Regions from separate parts of the Peribacillus sp. NPDC097197 genome, predicted to be linked through region 2. Evidence: riboswitches for the same ligand, from Rfam matches in the RefSeq annotation. Region 2 holds a riboswitch; the other holds the start of a gene.
The links. A riboswitch is a leader RNA that binds a small molecule or an ion and turns the genes downstream of it on or off. The one in region 2 is predicted to bind preQ1.
Positions count from the first base shown of each region.

Region 1 (10,214 bases), on a different contig from region 2:
ACCGGTAAGATAAACAAGGCAAGTAGACTGACGAACAGCCATATGTAATTCTTCATTTTGTTGTGCCAGCAACCTTTCTTAGTACTTCTATGAACTAGTATAAAATGAAAATGTGAAATAACAGTGAAAAAATGAAGAGAATCTCTCTACATTTTCTTGATCTATAAGCTAATTATTCTATTTCCTATTATGCATCATTAAGAAATAATTAAGCTTACCATGGTACTCTGACCTTACCATATTACAGGAAATGTAGGGGGGAGTACGTTGAAAAAGATAAAAAAGGCGAGAAGGTGATTTTGGCCGGTTCAATCGTGTGTATGGGGACGTTTACTTATATCCCGAACACAACAAAATAGGACAAGTAAACAAGTACTTATCCTATTTATATATCGGCAATTCAATTTTAACTTCGGTACCATGGTTTAGTTTGCTACTAAAGTGTACTTTTCCTTGGTGCGCTTCGATAATTCGGCAACTTACGGTCAGTCCAAGCCCAGTCCCTTTTTCTTTAGATGAAAAAAAGGGCTCCCCGAGATGTTTCATGCGATCTTTCTCGATTCCACAGCCATTATCCTTGATTGTAACGGAAATGGAATGGTTAATATGCTCAATTTCTATCGAAATATGGGATGCTGTTGCTTCCAGAGCATTTTTGACCATGTTGATGAATACTTGTTTCAGCTGGTTTGCTTCGCATAAAATAAGCGGTATATCGTTTTTTACCTCGATAGAAATTTGAGCGGAAGAAGAATCGGCTTCTACAAGAAGCAAGGCTCTGACTTCATCGATCAATTCTACGATCTGATTTTGACTGAACATGATTTCCTGAGGCTTTGCTAGGACAAGCAATTCGCTAACGATTAAGTTGATTCGGTCTAATTCGCTAAGCATGATGGTGTAATATTGATCATGGGGTTGGTCGTTTTTTTTCAGGAGTTGAACGAACCCTTTTAAGGACGTTAAAGGGTTGCGCACTTCATGAGCAACACTTGCTGCAAGTTCACCGATGATCGAAAGTTTCTCGGATTTTCGTAAGCGTCTTTCTGTTTCACGAATTTGTGTTACGTCTTTTGCATACGTAATGATACCGGCTAATTCTTTGCCCACTAACATGGGAACAAAAGTACAAGAAAGTAAAATGGAATTCCCGTATTTGGTAACAAGCGCTATATCTTTTCCTTTTTTAATCCCCTTCTGATTTTCCACGACATATTGACAGGATGATTGGATGAGCTCTTTAGCTTCTGCGGAAAAATCCAAATCAATAAAAGGGTCCCCTTGAACTTCACCTTTACGGAATCCAGTGACGGTTTCAAATCTTGGATTGACGTTTGTGATGGTTCCTTTCAAATCAAGCATTAACATGGGGGAAGGGTTGTGATCAAACAAAGACTTATAACGCTGTTCACTAGCAAGCAATTGACTTTCCGCGGCAATTCTTTCTGAAATATCCCTACCTATGACTACTAACCCTTTTCGTGAACCATCTTCATGAAATAATGGGACTTTGATGGTATCGAAGGTCTTAAAATGACCGTTTGGCAGTGGAATATTCTCCTCACAACGCGTAATCTTCTTCATTGCCCATGTTTCTTGATCGGAATCTTCACAGTAAATCAATGAATCTCTGTAGAATTGGGAGTACTCGGCAAGCTCGCTATCTTTTTTTCCTTTATAGTCCACATTCTCCAATTGGAATAACTGAAGTCCAAACGTATTCGATTCTAGCCATCTACCTTCTCCATCCTTAAAATTCACAAAGTCTACCATTGAGTTAATAAGGGTACTTCGAAGTTGTTCTTCTTCTTTTAGTTGTTTGAACTCTTCTCTTTTAGATAAGTAGAGAAATAAAATCAAACCGATTAATAGGACAAAGATGAACCCTTCTGCTCGCTGGAGTTGAAGGAACGCCTCTTTAGTATTCAAGGAATTCATTAAATAGTAATTGAAAACAAGTAATGTGGTCATTCCAGAAAGAATGTAGATTACTAATATGATACGTCTCGGCATATGGGTCTCCCTGAATTCTCCGACATTTCAAAGCTGAAATACATACACATTTTAACAAACTATTGGTTGAAAATATACGATTCCACACAAAAAAACAGGCAGCAAGGTTACCTGTTTTTCTTAAAGAGTGATAGGTTCTTTTTTTTCTTGAAGCGCTTGTAGATAAGGAAAAAGGTTAAGAGCAGGAAACCGAGTACAATCAATGTATATTGATTCATCTCTACGGAAAGAAGTCCATATGGAATTAAAGAGAGAAAGAAGAAGTAGATGAGATTGCCTAATGCTGTTGCCATTAAGAAATCTTTGAAGGTGACGGAACTAACTCCAGCTGCAAGGTTTATTAAACTTGTCGGTATGAAAGGGAAAATTCTACCGGTAAAGACATACATAAACCCATGATCCTTGACGGAATCCTGCCAGTCGGTACCCATCTTTCTTAAAATCAATGACTGGAACCAGTGCCTGGCAGCATAGAAAATGGTTCCTGACGCGACCACGCTTGTTAACCAACTCCATAGATACCCGAATGCAAAGCCAAAGATCGTTACATTAATTGTTAAAAGTAAAATCAGGGGGATGACAGTAAAGGAGTTCTGAATGATCATCAAAACGAACGTCACTACAAAGGTAAGAAGGAGATTTTCTGTCAATATGGCTATCACGGATTCCAAGTCGCTATTCCAAATCATCGTGAATAATTCTGAATTTAGCCCGATGAATGTTACTACAATCAGAAGGACGAGTAACATCAGTATTTTTTTCTGCAAAAAGTCACCACCATTTATCAATTTTTTTGAGTATGGTTGAAAAAAAGAGCCGCTGCATGTAGCAGACAGCTCTTTGGATATAGAATGTTCTTTTACTTTATGCACAGTGAGTTCAAAGCAACTTTCCAAATTGAATTCTTTTATTCATCATATAAATGATGGGTGCCCCGATCAGTAGGACGAGGAATTCCCCGGCTGCTGTTGTTGCCCAACTTATTAAGAATGGCAATCCTAAGACTAGATTCAATTCTATGGCTATTAGGAACATCGTAACCGTGAATATGATGATGGTCATGGCCATTCGACCCTTAATGCCCGTTATGAAACGGGAAGAAAAGATGACAAGCAATAAGGCTATCAGAGATTGCCCGACCCCAAAAATCAAGTCATATGCCCCTAACTGTGAAAAGAAAAGGTTCGATATGAACACACCGACGACTATGCCGGATATATATTTCTTATTAAATACAATAAGATGATTCAACATTTCGGGAATGCGGAATTGAAGCACCCCAAACATAATCGGCTGAAGCACGAATGAGACAGCGATATAGATGGCAGCCAATAGACCATTTATCGCGAGCGTACGAATATTCATATTTTACTCTCCCTAGTTTTTTATCGTGGGATGGTTACGAACCACGTTAGGCTTTTGCCCGAAGTTTAATAGTATCGTATTTTGGCCTCTTTCGTCAATTTCAAGATTTTATGCGAAATATTGAATATTTAGAATAAAGGAAAGAGATTTTGCTTTACTATAGTGAAGAATGGTACGATTCATAAAAAGAGTTAAAGGAAAGGGATGAAAGTAAATGTCAATCGAGAGTGTTAGGGCCCACTTTAAACAATGGAACAGGGAACATGATGTGATGGAATTCAAAACATCTAGTGCCACAGTAAACCAAGCTGCGGAGACAATCGGGGTTATACCCGCGCGCATTGCCAAAACGTTGTCATTTAGGGGAGAAGGAGACCAAGCAATTTTGGTCGTGGCCGCTGGAGATGCGAAAGTCGATAATAAGAAATTCCGGAAAATGTTTGGGTTCAAGGCAAGGATGTTATCTCCAGAAGAAGTTCTTGAACAGACCGGACATGCAATCGGGGGTGTCTGCCCATTTGGATTGGCAAATGAACTGGATGTTTACTTGGATGTTTCGATGAAACGGTTTGAGACAGTTTTCCCGGCTTGCGGGAGCGCGAACTCAGCCATTGAACTTTCACTCGGGGATTTATTTCAATTCTCAAAAGCAAAGGACTGGGTAGATGTTTGCAAGGACTGGGAACAAGAAGTGAATGAAGATATGCAGAAACATATCATTTGAATGAAGGAATAAAGTCCACTTCATGTGGACTTATTTCTGATAGTGGGGAGTTATTAGGTTCTAATGAATTAGGATAGAATGCTAATGATGGAGGGTCATGGATGTCCAATGTAGAGTACAAAAACAACAATAGTAGTTATCACAGTCTTAAAAATCTATATGAGGAAAATATCACGGTCAGAAGCATAGCCCAAGAGTTTGAGTTTTGTGGAAAAGATGAATCGGCCATTGATATCAAAAATGTAATGGAGGAAAAACACTTTGATACATTGGCCGTGAAAGACCAGGGGGAAATCGTTGGTTATATCGATAGACATGAACTTGGCGAAGGGAACATTTCGGATTATATGAAGCTCTTTTCCCCAAGGGAACTTGTATCGGATTCAACGCCCTTGATCCAATTGTTAGGCATTTTTAAGAAGAAAACGAGGGTATTCGTGTTAGAGAATAATTCAATCAAAAAGTTAATCACGCATGCCGACCTCCAAAAACCACCAATCAGGATGCTGATTTTTGGCTATATCACTTTATTGGAAATGAGACTTAGTGATATTATCATGCATCGATTCGGGGGTGAAAGCTGGTATCCGATGATTAGTGAGGATCGTCTACATAAGGCAAGTGAATTATATGAAAGGAGAATGGAGAAAAATGAGGAGATTAATTTAATTGAATGTCTACAAATTAGCGATAAATTCGACATTATTCATAAAGATAAAGAGTTGAGAACATTTTTTCAAATCCCATCCAAAAGTAAGGGGAAGAAAGATGCCAATGCCATCAGGAAGTTACGGGATAAGATTTCGCATGCTAATGAACTTGGGATGGATATGTCTTGGATTGAAATCATAGAAGTGGTCGAAATCTGTGGCCGCTTGCTGGAAATATCTGAGTTCTATCATTATGAATGGTAAACAGATAGAAGGATTGGAGAAAAAGGGAGAGTGCTGGTTGCTCCATTTTCAATATCCCGGAAAACCTTGAGGAAGTCGTTAGGAGAACCTGTTAGTATGCGGTTCTTTTTTTGTTGCGGAAAAAAGCTGCCTGAATGGAAGGCAGCTTTTCTCGGTCTTTAAAATTCAGGCAGTTCATCCAGATTATTTTCTTTAATGCCATCAGGCTCACTCCGCAAAATGTCCCGACCATATTTATGAAAGACATCTACGTTTGCGAGTGCACCAGCCTTGGCTTCTGAAAGAGCGGTGGGATAGTCCAGTTCCCTTCCGGTATTTGTCTTGATGGCGATGATATTATCCTCTTCATTCTTCCGTACGGCGACAATTTCTTCTTTGTCGTTCCCACCTTGTTGGTTTGCTTGTGGCGTTCCTTGTTGTTTGTAGGATTCATAGGCTTCTTCAAATGTGTCCATTGTACACCTCCTCTTTATAGGGTGAACCATTTTTCCAGCAATATACGAACTGGTTTTCGTCATCATTGAGCCGGATTTCTGTCATAATGGGCCGAATTTTCGGCTAGGATTTACGTTTGAACCTAACTTGATTGGACTTTTCTGTTTGGCATGGCACTTGCATTATAAATAAGTGGAAGTGAGAAAAACACGGACCTAAGGGAGGAATAGAATCATGAATGTAAATCAGGGGACAAGTACGGTGGAATCGAAAACATTGAAGGATGTTAAAACAATGAAGGCAGCGGTCGTCAATGAATTTAAACAAGAGCTTGAAATAAAGGATGTACCGATTCCGGATTTAGAGTATGGTGAGATTCTAGTTAAAATTAAGGCATGTGGCGTATGTCACACGGATTTACATGCAGCACATGGCGACTGGCCGGTGAAGCCAAAGCTCCCGCTTATTCCTGGACATGAAGGAGTAGGGATTATCGAGAAGGTAGCAGAGGGCGTCACAACATTGAAAGTCGGTGACCGAGTAGGGATTCCATGGCTTTATTCAGCATGTGGAGACTGTGAATACTGTTTGACGGGCCGTGAAACGCTCTGCTTGGATCAACTCAATGCAGGATATTCGGTGGACGGAGGATATGCGGAATATTGTAAGGCACCGGCAAAATATGTTGTCAAGGTTCCGGAAGGGCTAGATTTTGCCGAGGTCTCCCCAATTTTCTGTGCAGGTGTGACGACGTATAAAGCGCTTAAGGTTTCAGAAGCAAAACCAGGGGACTGGGTCGCAATCTATGGTATTGGCGGACTTGGGCATGTTGCGCTTCAATATGCGAAGGCGATGGGATTCAATGTCATTGCCGTCGATATTCAAGATGATAAGCTTGAGCTGGCAAAAGAACTAGGAGCGGATTATACAGTGAATGGGTTGAAGAATGATCCCGTTCAAGCAATTAAGGATAAAGTTGGTGGCGTACAAGCAGCTATTTCTGTTGCCGTAACGAAAAAAGCATTTGAACAGGCTTACAGTTCAGTCAAAAGAGGCGGAACACTCGTCGTGGTCGGATTGCCGAATGATGAACTTCCTATCCCTATTTTTGATACGGTATTAAATGGGGTAACTGTGCGAGGTTCAATCGTTGGTACAAGAAAAGATTTACAAGAATCTCTTCAATTTGCGGCAGATGGAAAAGTACGGACGAATATTGAAACAAGACCGCTTGATGAAATCAATGATGTGTTTAAAATGATGGAAAAGGGTGAAATTAACGGTCGTATCGTTTTAACAATGGAATAGAAAAAAATGAAAGGGTGTCCTATTAATGGGGGCACCCTTGTTCATATAAGAGTCAGGTATGTTTTTTTTCATTTAGTATATAACGTAATTTCCTCATTGAAATCTGTAGGCGCTTGGCGGCTTCATTCCGGTTTCCATACGTTTTTTGAAGGGTTTGCAGGACGAGCTCTTTTTCGATGGTAGATTCGAACTGTTTGATTTCCAAGAGTATGTTTTCAAGCGTCAGCTCATCTTTTTCATTAAAATCGGCTACAAGTTTCTTCCGCCATTCTTCGAGAGGGTTTTCAGGAGAGTGAAGATCCATTGTAGCTTGTTTCTTGGGTGAAATGACCTGATGGGTAGGGAGAACGATATCGTCCGCAGTGATATCCTGTCCATGATCTGCGAGGGTTAAGGTTCTCATCACGGTATTAGATAGCTCACGTATATTTCCGGGCCAGTCGTATAGCTGTAATTTTTCGATAGCCTCTTGTGAAAAGGATACATCTGCCTGACCATTCCTTTCGACCAGATGCTCGACAAGGAGAGGGATATCCTCTTTTCTATGACGTAATGCTGGTATTTCAAGAGTGACAACATTCAGGCGGTAAAATAGATCCTCCCGAAATTTATTGTTTTCTACTGCTTGCTGAAGATTTTCATTAGTGGCAGCTACCAATCGTGCGTTGGTCCGTAATGTCCCACTGCTTCCGACCCGCATAAATTCCCTAGTTTCCAAGACCCGCAGAAGCTTGACTTGGATGGCTGGACTGGCATCAGCAATTTCATCAAGGAAAAGGGTTCCATTTCCGGCTATTTCAAAAAAGCCTTTTCGTTGTTGGGTTGCACCGGTGAATGCGCCTTTTTCATGGCCGAATAATTCACTTTCAAGCAGGGATTCTGAAATGGCTCCACAATTAATCGCGATAAAGGGCTCGTGGTTACGCGGGCTTGCTGAGTGAATGAAGCGGGAGAGCACCTCTTTACCCGTTCCCGTTTCCCCTTCTATTAAGACATTAACCGATTTTTGAGCGACTTTGAACGCCATTTCTGTCAGTTCTTTCATTATGACACTTTCACCGACGATGAGACCGGAGTCCCTGGCCAGTTTCTGAAAGAAATGCTGATTCACATCCGTGTTTTCATTCAGGAGGTTTTCAATCTGCTTTTCTAATATCTCAATATCGGCAAAGGGTTTTTCCATATAATCACTTGCGCCAAGTTTCATTGCGCGGACGGCGGTCTTGACTGTGCTGTAACCAGTCATGATGAGTGCCTTGCAACGAGGTTGTTTTTGTTTGAGATGTTGTAAAAGGGAAAGGCCGTCACAATCGGGAAGCTTCAAATCAATCATCGCAGCATCATAATGCTCCTGATTAAAATCGATTGCATAAAAGTCCTTTCCACTATGTATGACGTGTACGTTGTATCCTTTCATCGTAAAAAGCCGGGATAAAAAGGTACCCACCTCTTTTTCATCGTCCACTACAAGTAAATGAATCATGTTATTCACTCCTCTCATCTTCTGTCGGTAGGGGGATCTTCAGTGAAAATATACTTCCTTGGCCTGGCGTACTCCATACGTCAATTTTGCCGCCATGATCTTTCGCGATGCCAAGACTAACAGACAACCCCAGTCCAGTCCCCTTGTCGCGGTCTTTTGTCGTATGAAAAGGGTGGAAAATAAGAGGGAGGCGCTCGGCTTCAATTCCTGTCCCATTATCAGCCACCTGGACGATCATATATTCCTCTTCTAAAAAGGTCTGGATGGTGATTGTTCTTGGGGCTGATTCATCAAGATCACTCAAGGCATCCTTGGCATTCAATAACAAGTTGATGATAATCTGTTCAATCTGCTGTTGGCTGCCCTTGATGTACGGCAGGTCTTCCTGTAGGGAAAGGTGAATGAATATTTGTTTCTTCTCGAGTTGGAACTTCAGCAAGTTCAAAACTTGGTGGATGGCTTCGTTCATAGAATAATAGTGGAACTTGTATTCATCCTGCCGTGAAAAGGTAAGCAGGCTTTTTACGATTTGCCTGCATCGGTCGCCGCAATTTTGGATATCGGTTAGCAGGTTGTAATCATGGTGTTCCGGAAGTGTGCTTCTCAATAAAAGCTGAGAGTTACCAATGATGGCGGTTAATGGACTATTCAATTCATGGGCTATTCCCGCTGCCATTTCACCGATGGCCCCTAGCTTGTCGGCATGAAGTAATTGAGCTTCCATTTTTCTTCTTTCGGTAACATTTTTATAATAAGCGATAACCCCGTATACTTGCTGTTCCTTGTTTTGAATGGGGTAGGCGTGCATTTCCATTATGGCTCCTTGCTGAAGAAGGAGTTCCTGAAACCCTGGCTTATCAAGTGAGAAGGTTTCTTGAATGAGAGCTTGAGATGCCTTTTTCAAAGGTTCTAATTCAAAAAAATCCTTGGCTGCATCATTGGATTTGTAGACCCCACCCTCCCGGTCAAAGACGACAATCATATCTTCTACCGCCTTAAAGGTATCCTCCCATTCCTGCTTAGAATGAAGTACTTCCATATAGAGCAGAGCATTTTCGAAAGTTAGCGCTAGCTGATTGGATAGTTGCTTTAGAAAATCTAACTCCTCTTTGAGCCATGCTGTGTTATTCTTCCTGCCGAAGGTTAAAATCCCGATTTCTTCATTTTTTCCGTACATAGGAATCAAGAGGAGCGTTTCTATCTGAAGGGACAGAAGTTGTTCTTTTTCTGGATAAGTAGGGAGCATCTCGACGTTTATCTGGATCGGTTCCTTTATCGAATGTAATTGGTCTTTGGATTCAATGTTAAGCTCGCATGGTTCATTAGGGCATATATGGAGTAGAGTCGGATCTTCTTCATATAAAATAATGAAATGACAGTCATCAAATGAGACCAGTCGTTTTAGTTTATCGACTACATTTCGAAGAATAAGATGAATATCCAAGTCTCCGTTCATGTTCTTGGTAATATCATTCATGATTTCAAGTTGTAGATTCTTCTTTTTTAACTCATCGACGGTCTTCTTTAGTTCAGTGTAGTATGTTTTTTTCGAAGACCGTACACCGGTCATTAAATCTATCATTTCATTTTTGTTCATGGTTGCACCTCCTATAGGGCTGTAAGGAGCAATTGTTTAATCTGTTCTATGGACATATCACGAGGATTTGTAATCATGCAGGCATCATCAATAGCGGTCATGCCTATTAGTTCAATCATATCCGTAGTAATGCCGACATCCCCTAAACTTAGAGGCACGCCTATATCTTGGGATAACTCCCGAACGAAGGCAACAGCGGCGGCGCCTGATTGTTGCTCTGTTAAGGTCCGTGTGTCGATTCCCATGATTTCCGCAATATCGCTGAATCGCCTAGGGGAAGCAATTCGGTTGAAATCCATGACATGGGGGAGAAGGATTGCATTGATTTCCCCATGCGGAAGCAGGTACTTTCCGCCGATGGCATGGGAAATCGCA
Region 1 covers NZ_JBNNST010000012.1:54,360-64,573, forward strand. The annotation lists gene ACQKL6_RS15635 (copper resistance protein CopC) at 1-56, opposite strand, end outside; gene ACQKL6_RS15640 (ATP-binding protein) at 382-2,013, opposite strand; gene ACQKL6_RS15645 (TVP38/TMEM64 family protein) at 2,121-2,780, opposite strand; gene ACQKL6_RS15650 (QueT transporter family protein) at 2,893-3,378, opposite strand; PreQ1 riboswitch class I at 3,385-3,429, opposite strand; gene ACQKL6_RS15655 (YbaK/EbsC family protein) at 3,593-4,102, shown strand; gene ACQKL6_RS15660 (hypothetical protein) at 4,204-5,016, shown strand; gene ACQKL6_RS15665 (DUF3892 domain-containing protein) at 5,175-5,471, opposite strand; gene adhP (alcohol dehydrogenase AdhP) at 5,746-6,759, shown strand; gene ACQKL6_RS15675 (sigma-54-dependent transcriptional regulator) at 6,812-8,242, opposite strand; gene ACQKL6_RS15680 (sensor histidine kinase) at 8,244-9,839, opposite strand; gene ACQKL6_RS15685 (iron-containing alcohol dehydrogenase) at 9,851-10,214, opposite strand, start outside.
Region 1: linked by a shared signal. The riboswitch ahead of ACQKL6_RS15650 (QueT transporter family protein) and the one ahead of ACQKL6_RS05275 (VUT family protein) in region 2 are both predicted to bind preQ1.

Region 2 (10,214 bases):
GTAGTGGTGTTTAGTGGGGGACAAGACAGTACGACGTGTTTATTCTGGGCCATGAAGCATTTTTCGGAAGTGGAGGCAGTGACGTTTGATTATAATCAGCGTCATAGCTTGGAAATTGATTGTGCGCGGAATATTGCAAAGGAACTGGACATCCCGCATCATGTTCTGGATATGTCGTTGTTGAACCAGTTGGCGCCGAATGCGTTGACGAGAAGTGACATTGCTGTGGCGGATGGGGAAGAAGGGGAGTTACCGTCTACATTCGTACCGGGAAGGAATTTACTGTTCTTGTCATTCGCAGGAGTGCTTGCAAGCCAAATTGGGGCGAAGCATATTGTAACCGGTGTTTGTGAGACGGACTTTAGCGGATATCCAGACTGCCGGGATGTGTTCATTAAATCGTTGAATGTCACTTTGAATCTCTCAATGGATCAGTCTTTTGTTATAGATACGCCGCTTATGTGGCTGAATAAAGAAGAAACATGGGAAATGGCAGATCAACTGGGTGCCTTTGATTTCGTTCGTGAAAAGACGCTGACTTGTTATAACGGAATCATAGCCGATGGCTGTGGGGAGTGTCCGGCATGCAAGCTTCGAAAAAGGGGTCTGGATGACTATGTGATTAGACGGCAGGTGAAACTATAATGTATGGGTTCAAGATTGTCGATAAGCTTCAAAAAATACAACAGGACATTCATCGTAATCAATTGAACTATCATCAAAGACGGGTGCTCGTGAGCAAGGAATTCACGTTTGATGCAGCCCATCATCTTCATGATTATGAAGGGAAATGCAAGAATCTGCATGGCCATACGTATAAGGTCATTTTTGGCATCAGCGGCTATAATGATTCCCGTGGGTTGATGATCGACTTTGGCGACATCAAAGAGATCTGGAAAAATGAAATCGACATTCATCTTGACCACCGCTATTTGAATGAAACGCTGCCACTTATGAATACAACAGCTGAAAATATCGTCGTCTGGATTTATGAAAAGATGGCTGATGCCCTGCAAAACAAGGACTATAAAGGGGCTAGGGTTGAATTTGTCCGTCTTTATGAAACGCCGACGAGTTATGCTGAAGCAAGACGGGAGTGGATGGACTGTGAGTAAGCTGCCCGTCATGGAAATCTTCGGGCCGACCATTCAAGGGGAAGGCATGGTCATCGGGCAAAAGACGATGTTCGTCCGGACAGCTGGGTGCGACTATTCATGTGCTTGGTGTGATTCCGCCTTCACTTGGGATGGGACAGGAAAGGAAGATATCGTCCACATGACAGCTGAAGAAATATGGGAGGAGCTAAAACTCAAGGGAGGCAAGGGTTTCTCCTTCGTGACGATATCCGGGGGCAATCCCGGCCTCTTGAAGAATATGGCTGAGTTAATCACCCTTTTAAAAGAGAAGAACATCAGAATTGGCGTGGAGACACAAGGTAGCCGGTGGCAGGATTGGTTTCTCGATATTGATGAACTGACGATATCACCAAAACCGCCAAGTTCAAGGATGAAGACCGATTTTGAAGTGCTTGATGATATCCTATCTAAGCTTTCCAATAGAAGGGATGAAAATCAAATCTCTTTGAAGATTGTCGTATTTGATGAAGCTGATTATCAATATGCGAAGAATGTACATGCCCGCTATCCAGGCATTCCTTATTACCTGCAGGTAGGCAATGATGACAGCGTGACGACGGACGATCGGCAGCTGGTCAGTGAACTGTTGGGAAAATATGAACAGTTAATTAATCGGGTGATTGCCGATGACGAACTGAATGATGTGAAGGTGCTCCCCCAGCTGCACACGTATATCTGGGGAAATAAACGGGGCGTGTAAGGAAAAGGATGGGGAGGTCATACTTTCTATTAAATGCCGTTTCTCTTCTATTATATGTTCTTTACTTTTAGATACGCGAGGGGGTACTTTTATCCTTGATTTACTCCCGTATCCAAGATAAGATGAAAAAGGAAAAAAGATAATCCGCTTGAGGCGGAAGAGGTTCTAGCTACCCTCTCAAAAAAACTAAGGAGAACAGCACTCTTTCTTAGGGTGCTGTTTTTTCCTATAAAAGGAGATTGTAAGAAATGTTAAGAGTTCTATTGTATTTATTGTCCATTGTGACCGCGAATGTGGTCACAGCCGCTTTTATGCCATTGCAATTTGGTATGTTCATCATCCCGATGGGGACATTGTTGATCGGAGGGACCTTCATCTTCCGTGATTTAGTTCAAAATAAATTTGGCAGGGCAAGGACTTATCTGTGCATTATCCTGGCATTACTTTTATCAGCCAGTGTATCATTCTTGTTAGGCGATACATTATTAATCGTATTTGCTTCCGCCCTTTCATTCGTGGTGGCGGAAACGGCAGATACGGAAATATATACTCGATTGAAGCTACCATTAAGTTGGAGGGTATTTTACTCAGGGGTAGTTGGAGGATTTTTCGATTCCGCAATATTTGTGGTGATAGGGCTTAGTCCACTGGGGGCGAACATCTTGCCGTGGTCCTCTGTACCTGCCGCGATTGTTGGTCAGATTATTGTCAAAACGGTCATTCAGTCAATGGGGGCCATTCTATTGGGGAAAATCCATGTAAGGCTTGAAAAGCGGATCAATAATGGAGGGAATGCGCTTGGTGGATGATACTAAAGAAGAAGATAAGTGCTATTGCTTGGAGGCTTTTCGCGAGAAATATGGACCGCAAGTCCAGGGAGAATGCTTGAAGCTTTCTTGTGCCAACTACAGAAAGCATAAGCTTGATAAGCTAGAATCGAGAGAATGCGAGTAAACAAAACCCGTTGTTAAACGGGTTTTTCTTATAGGAAATTAGATTCCTATCCTGCGTAGTCAAACAAGGTTATCGATAATAAGAAGGGAAAAGGTACGGTATGATTACGTACCTTTTTATTAACATGATGTACCTCGAAATATAAGGTACATCATTGCTAAACTAAAAAAGGAAAATTCAGATTGCTAAATAAAACCAGTCATAGTAAAATGTCCTTCGGACCGCATCACTTGTCCTAAGTAAGGCATAGGTACTATAATCGGGGTAAAGAGGGTTACTTTAAATAGTTAATGATTTTATCAGAAATTTCAATATATACAACTTGAGGAAAAGGAGCAGATAGTATGAAAGTCATTGCACCTGAGTCATTCACATACAAAGGTGGAGAGAGAGCAGTTCTCTTACTTCACGGATTTACTGGAAGCACAGCAGATATGAAGAAGTTGGGTCGTTATCTCAATGACCGCGGCTATACCTGCCACGCACCTCTATATAAAGGTCATGGATTGCCAGCTGAGGAGCTCATCCATACAGGTCCAAAGGAATGGTGGAAAAACGTAGTGGATGGGTACCGTTTCCTTAAAGAAGAAGGGTACGAGGATATCGCCGTGGTCGGGATTTCCCTCGGTGGGGTCTTCTCTTTAAAAGTGGGAACGGAATTCCCTGTGAAAGGTGTCGTTTCGATGTGTGCCCCGATGAAAGGGAGAGACGTGAGTCGATTACATAATCGTATGATCAGTTATGCCAGGGCCTACAAAAAATTCGAAGGCAAAGACCCAGACCAAATCGATGCAGAAATTAAACGGTTAGAAAAAGAGCCTATGCACTCGTTGAAAGACGTTTTGCATATCATAGAAGATACTAGTGAAAATTTAGATTTGATTACGGCACCGACTCTTGTTCAACAGGGCCGGTTGGACGATTCCGACTATACGGAAAGTGCACCCATGATCTTCAATGATGTCGATACGCAACATAGGCAATTGATATGGTATGAGCAATCAGGGCATATCATCACATTGGGGAAAGAGCGGGAGCAAGTTTATGAAGATGTGCATCGTTTTTTAAATAACTTGATTTGGTAAAGTGGGAAGGCCGCCAGTTAAATTTGGTGGCCTTTTCTTAAATTAAAATCTTCTGTCTGATGAAATTCAGCTGTATAAGAACACTTTCACGTTCCCGTTAGTATCGATAGTTGCCAATAAAATATCGGCTATGTCCGCATTGTACATGGTTACTTTCCTTTTCAGCCATCCTTCATCCTTACCCACTCGGTTTAATTCGTGAAAATCAATCTTTCCCTCCTTAATAATGGTTATAGGAAAAGAAAATGGCTTTGTGGTCAACTTTATATCACCAGGGGTCACTGATTGGTATTGGGGAAGTAAGAAGAACGAAATAGTCCCATCAGGTTCCCAAAATGCCAAAGCAACTTTTTGAATTTCTTCAATTTTTGCCTTTCTTAATTCGGATAAAATAATATCGATAGAAATTCGTGCTTTGACTAAGTTTTTATGGATGACTTGTCCGTTTTCTATAAGAGGCAAAGGAGGGCTTTCAAAAAAATTCCGGAGTCTGCCCCAATGAAGACTCACAAATACACTGATTATATATAAAATAACTAGTACGACAGACGTGATCATCGGTCCCTTTAAGCCTAACTGTTCATCAGATAATGGGTGGGCAAGAATATTTCCAATGATCAATGCCATTAAAAAATCAATCAACCTTAACTGAGAAATGGCCCGGCGCCCCATCAATTTAACCGCAAAGAGTAAAAAAAAGAATGATATGATGGCTCTCAAAATCCACTGAAGGGTAGTAAGTGTTTCTTGGCTGTAGAAAAAATCCATCTAAGCTCACGTCCTTGGTTTTTGTTATCTAAGAATTAGTATGAGCGTTTGAATGATTTAGATGTAAAAATGAAAAAAAAGTGGACTCCTGGAAGTCCACTTTTTTAACGAATTTTTTGGGCAGGCTCGTCACTTGAGTTCTTCTCGATGAATTTCTTGACCTGTTCTATCGTTAGGCCAATTCTTTTGGCTTCCAATATAAGTGCCAGCCATATTTTGTCGAGTTGCTCCTGTTTCAATCTGTTCCCGGATTCCATGATCACCCTCCCAATCTACCTCTTGGATTTTTTATTCACTCAGAACAGCGCTAGTTAGAGAGTAAAATGACTTCTTGGGTTTTGGTGCTGTTCGTATTTTTAATTTCTTCTATGTGACTTTCCGGATGGTTTTTGTCAGGGCGCCCTATTCATAGGCTTTTCGAAAATGGGGTCTTTATTCGTGAGTGTGATTACTCATTTTCTTATGTAGTGATGTGGCTGCTATCCTGATTATTTTCCATGTTATTACTCTTATGTATTATCTTACAGTGATAAAGTAGGAGTCAAGTTAAAATACAGAATTAACAGAATATTAAAGAAAATAAAAAAAGCCGATCAGGCTTTTCCTGATTACGGCATGTAAAGTGGCTTATCTTTTTAAATAGTTTTCTGTGTAATAGGGCTTTTCATCTTCCTCAAAGGCGACGCCCACTCCCAGTGAAGAAAAGTCTTTTTGTAATTTATTTTCCCTGTGACCGATGGAATTCATTAAGCCTTCGTGGGCGAAGATACTGCTGTTCTGACCAGCGGCAAGGTTCTCCCCGGCCATGCGGAAAGTGATTTTGTCACTTTCCATCCGATCGAAGGGAGATTCCCCATCAAGATTAGTATGGTTAAAGTATTGGTTGACGGCCATGTCTTTACTGTGATCTTGGGCTGTCAATTTCACTTGCTTATCCCATGACAGGACGGAAAGATCATGATTGACCCTTGAGGCATTGGTCAAGTCGAATAATTGATATTCAAAGCCCTTTTTAAGCTCCGGGCTGGAGGGGGCAAAATAGGTGCTTTTTTGCTGTTCAAGACCTGCACTGATGATTTGGATCGATGTGACTGTATTATCCTCGTGTTTATCATAAAAAATCGTGACGAAGCTGTTATCCATCTTGAACGTATCATATTCGCCATTGCTTTGAATCTGGTAATATACATTTCCTTTAAGCAGTTTTGTTATCGGTTTCCCTAATTTTTCCGTCACCGTTTCTTTGGGTGTACTTCGTTTGATTCCTTGCTTGGATGAAATCAAATCCTGGTTTGTATAGAGACCGACGACTCTATTCTTGCTGTCGTAGGCCACCATGAAGAAATTTTGATAATTTTCATGATAGGCAAACCACTCTACTCCATATTCGTTCAGGGAATGGCGTTTGGCCTCACCTGCCTGCTTTTCGACGGATTCCTTTGTGTCGCCAAGCTCGATATTACGGACCGAAAAGGAGGATTCAGCAGGGGCCTTCAAGTCAGGTTTATCCACCTTTTTCGTTTCGGTTTGTTCCTCATCTCTTGCTTGATCGACTGTATCCGTCAATTTGCCGATCAACTGGTTGACTCCGGTATTCAGTTTTTCAATGGCATTTGATACTTCAGGTTTGGTTAAGAGGGAGCGAACATCCGTAGCGAAAGATCCGATTCCCGCCTTTAATCCCGACTCCTGAATGTCTTTTCCATACCCATACCAAAATCCGGCGAGAAGAAGAAAGAGAATCAATAGATTAATCACACTCCGCACATCGTTCACCCCAACTCACATATAATTACGTTCCCAATGATTAGCTCATAAACTGTAATAGGGGAGGTAAAGATAACAATACGATGGAGAATAAGAAAAGGACCTGGGTAACCCTTTTTGGCAGCTTTTCTTTTTTTCCTTTGTACCACCCACTGAATTGCAACTTGTTTCTATATAAAACAAACAATAATATAAGTATGGCCACAGAACCGAAGTAGCTATACTGATTATAATCTATTCCGAAACTCTGATACACATTCTCTAACAGAACGGAACACAATGCCCCGACAATACCGAATAATAAAAGAATCCGGATTAACTCAAATAGTACTCTCATGTTTTCCTCCTATTAATCATTTCCTAATGTTCCCCCGCTGTATATAGTTTTCTACATGGGACATAAGGGTTCCTTCCTTTGTCAATCTTCAGTTTCTCGCTCAACACTTTCTTTCAAGCACTGTAAATCATCATACGTCTTATCCTTTAAAGTACATTACTGTATTTTACTACTAAAATATATCATAATGGATGGTGGGGTGGATGATGCCTTAAAAGCAGTAGACATTTCTTATAGTGGATAATAAAAATTGGAGGTTTCTGATTATGGTCAATAGTTTACAAGCAACAACAACATTACATAATGGCGTCGAAATGCCTTGGTTCGGTTTAGGTGTATTTAAAGTGGAGGAAGGTCCAGAGTTGGTGAATGCAGTCAAAGTAGCCATTAAACACGGGTATCGTAGCATTGATACTGCAGCCATTTATGCGAATGAAGAGGGAGTAGGGCAAGGAATCCGCGAAGGTCTAGAGGTAGCGGGCATTACAAGGGAGGACTTGTTTGTCACCTCAAAAGTTTGGAATTCCGAACTAGGCTACGAATCGACAATCGCTGCTTACGAGACTAGCTTAAAGAAGCTAGGTTTGGATTATCTTGATCTTTACTTGATTCATTGGCCAGTCGAAGGGAAATATAAAGAGGCTTGGAGAGCAATGGAGACTCTTTATAAAGAAGGAAAGGTAAAAGCGATCGGGGTAAGTAATTTCCAAATCCACCATCTGAAGGATTTATTGAATGAGGCAGAAGTGAAGCCAATGGTCAATCAAGTTGAATGTCATCCGCGCTTAACTCAAAGGGAATTGCTGGAATTTTGCCGACAAGAAGGCATTCAATTGGAAGCTTGGTCTCCATTAATGCAAGGTGAATTATTAGATAATAAGGACCTTCAAGAGATTGCATCCAAGTATGGAAAATCCGTGGCCCAGGTCATCTTACGTTGGGATTTACAAAATGGAATCGTGACGATTCCAAAGTCGACAAAAGAGCATCGAATCGTGGAGAACTCCTCGGTATTTGATTTTGAACTAACGGAAGAAGATATGGCGCGAATGAATGAAATGAATCAGAATCATCGAGTCGGACCAGATCCTGACAACTTCGATTTTTAAGGAAAGGCAGAGATAGACGAGCTTGCAGTCTATCTCTTTTTTTCATTCAATCGTCCTTACTCGATGATTGACCATTCATGAAAAAAGCAAGGGCTGTACCCATGTCACTGTTGGATAATGATGTGTTAAGCGTTTCGTTAACCGTTTCCAACATTTCGCGAAGGCGTTGCTCACCCTTATCCGTGATGAGGGCACATACGCCACGTCGGTCATCTTCATATCCGAGCCGTTTTATTACCCCGCAACTTTTGTTTTCCATCCTGACGGAAAGCCTGGACATGGCACTTTGGCTTAACCCGACAAGCCGCTGTAATTCCAAAAGCCTCAATTTTTTTTCGGGTGCCTGAGATAAGTACAATAAAACGTAAAACTCATTCAAGGGCATTTGGTGCTTTTCCTGCAAGGCTCTATCAAGGTCATTGGAGAGCTCGGCATGTATATGTGTAAAGGATAACCAAGTATTTATAAGGGATTGTTCATGGGACATATCTTTTTGCCTCCCTCTGTTTACCTATTTTACATGTACCATTCGTTAAATTAAATGTACCAATAGGATGGATCAATGACAATAGCCGATTTGAGCATCGGTCGATTTGAATTAGTTGACACTACTTTTTGTGCATGATATAAATGCATGTGCATGCATTATAATACTTTGAGAAGGAGTTAGATACTATGAAAGATTTATTTTCCCCTTATTCTATAAAAAATCTCGATCTTAAAAATAGAGTCGTCATGCCACCTATGTGTCAGTATTCAGTCATGGCTGAAGATGGCGTACCGACAAGCTGGCACCAACATCATTATGTAAGCAGAGCGATTGGCGGCACAGGTTTGATCATCGTGGAAATGACCGATGTGGAACCGGATGGCCGGATTTCCAATCGCGACCTTGGTCTATGGTCTGACGATCAAGTTGGGGCTTTCACTAAGATTGTCGATGAAGTGCATCAATATGGAGCAAAAATCGGCATCCAAATCGCCCATGCAGGACGCAAAGCCGAAGATGCAGAGACACCTGTTGCCCCATCGGCGATTGCCTTTGATGAAACGTATAAAACGCCAAGAGCCTTGGAAACAGAAGAAGTGAAGGGAATGGTCGAGAAGTTCCGTCTATCTGTCAGAAGAGCGGTACAAGCTGGATTCGACGTCATTGAGTTGCATGGTGCACACGGCTATTTAATTCACCAATTCACCTCTCCACTTACGAATAAGCGGGAAGACGAATACGGGAAAGACCTGACCAAGTTCGGAGTGGAAGTCATTAAAGCGGCGAAAAGTGAAATGCCTGCCGATATGCCTTTGATCATGCGCATCTCTGCTAAAGAGTATGTGGATGGAGGATATGGAATCGAAGAGAGCATCAAGTTTTCGAAAGTCTTTAAAGAAGCGGGAGTGGATATGTTCCATGTCAGCTCCGGTGGAGAAGGACCGATTGGCGCTGATGGAAGACCGGGCACGCATGCCAATTATCAAACGCCATTAGCGAGAGAAATCAAAAAAGCGCTGGACGTCCCAGTAATTGCTGTAGGCCGATTGGAAGACCCGATTCTTGCCAACTCGATCATTGGCAACGAAGAAGCCGACTTGGTGGCAGTGGGAAGAGGGATGCTCCGTCATCCTTACTGGACATTAGAGGCTTCTAAAACGCTGAATAAACAGATTGAACTTCCAAAGCAATATCAACTAGCATTCAAACATTAAAAGTATGGACCGGTGGCCGCAGCATTTGCTTGCGGTCATTTTTTTGTATGGCACCAGCATTGGGTCATTTTTGTAAAAATAAGTGCTTGCAGGTAACGTTACGTAACCTTTTAAACTGAAGATAACGTTTAGAGGGGGAATGGTCTTGCATACATATTTCGAAAGTAGAGCATGGTCGTGGAGGGAACTTGTTTCCATCCTTGTACTTGTTTTAGTCCTGGTACCATTTTTTATCGAGTTTTTATTAGCGAATTTCTTATTGGAATTATTTCAAGACGATTTATATTCCGGAACATTGGTCGGTTTCATCATGTCAATCACCTTTATGATGGCCGTCTATTTACTTGTTTTACAGCCGAAAAGCCTAAGATGGAATGAAGTGGGGTTACGTAAGTTTCAGAGAAGCTATTGGAAGAATATCATCGGCTGGTCATTTGTATTGATTGTGGTCAGCATCCTGATTCTCATCGTGATGGATATAGTGGGGATAGGCTATGAAAATAGCAAAACGGAAAGTGTTCAGGCCCATGTGACACCCATCCATTTCGTTCTCGGTTTCGTGTCGGCGGCAATCATTTCACCTATTTACGAAGAAATCTTATATCGGGGTTTTCTTTATAGGTGGCTAAGGAGTAAATACGGCTTGAAGGCTGG
Region 2 covers NZ_JBNNST010000003.1:125,168-135,381, reverse strand. The annotation lists gene queC (7-cyano-7-deazaguanine synthase QueC) at 1-645, shown strand, start outside; gene queD (6-carboxytetrahydropterin synthase QueD) at 645-1,115, shown strand; gene queE (7-carboxy-7-deazaguanine synthase QueE) at 1,108-1,836, shown strand; PreQ1 riboswitch class I at 1,990-2,032, shown strand; gene ACQKL6_RS05275 (VUT family protein) at 2,085-2,645, shown strand; gene ACQKL6_RS05270 (hypothetical protein) at 2,635-2,790, shown strand; gene ACQKL6_RS05265 (alpha/beta hydrolase) at 3,135-3,875, shown strand; gene ACQKL6_RS05260 (DUF421 domain-containing protein) at 3,942-4,643, opposite strand; gene ACQKL6_RS05255 (anti-repressor SinI family protein) at 4,748-4,900, opposite strand; gene ACQKL6_RS05250 (CAP domain-containing protein) at 5,271-6,410, opposite strand; gene ACQKL6_RS05245 (hypothetical protein) at 6,451-6,747, opposite strand; gene ACQKL6_RS05240 (aldo/keto reductase) at 7,014-7,856, shown strand; gene ACQKL6_RS05235 (MarR family winged helix-turn-helix transcriptional regulator) at 7,903-8,343, opposite strand; gene ACQKL6_RS05230 (NADH:flavin oxidoreductase/NADH oxidase) at 8,532-9,560, shown strand; gene ACQKL6_RS05225 (CPBP family intramembrane glutamic endopeptidase) at 9,700-10,214, shown strand, end outside.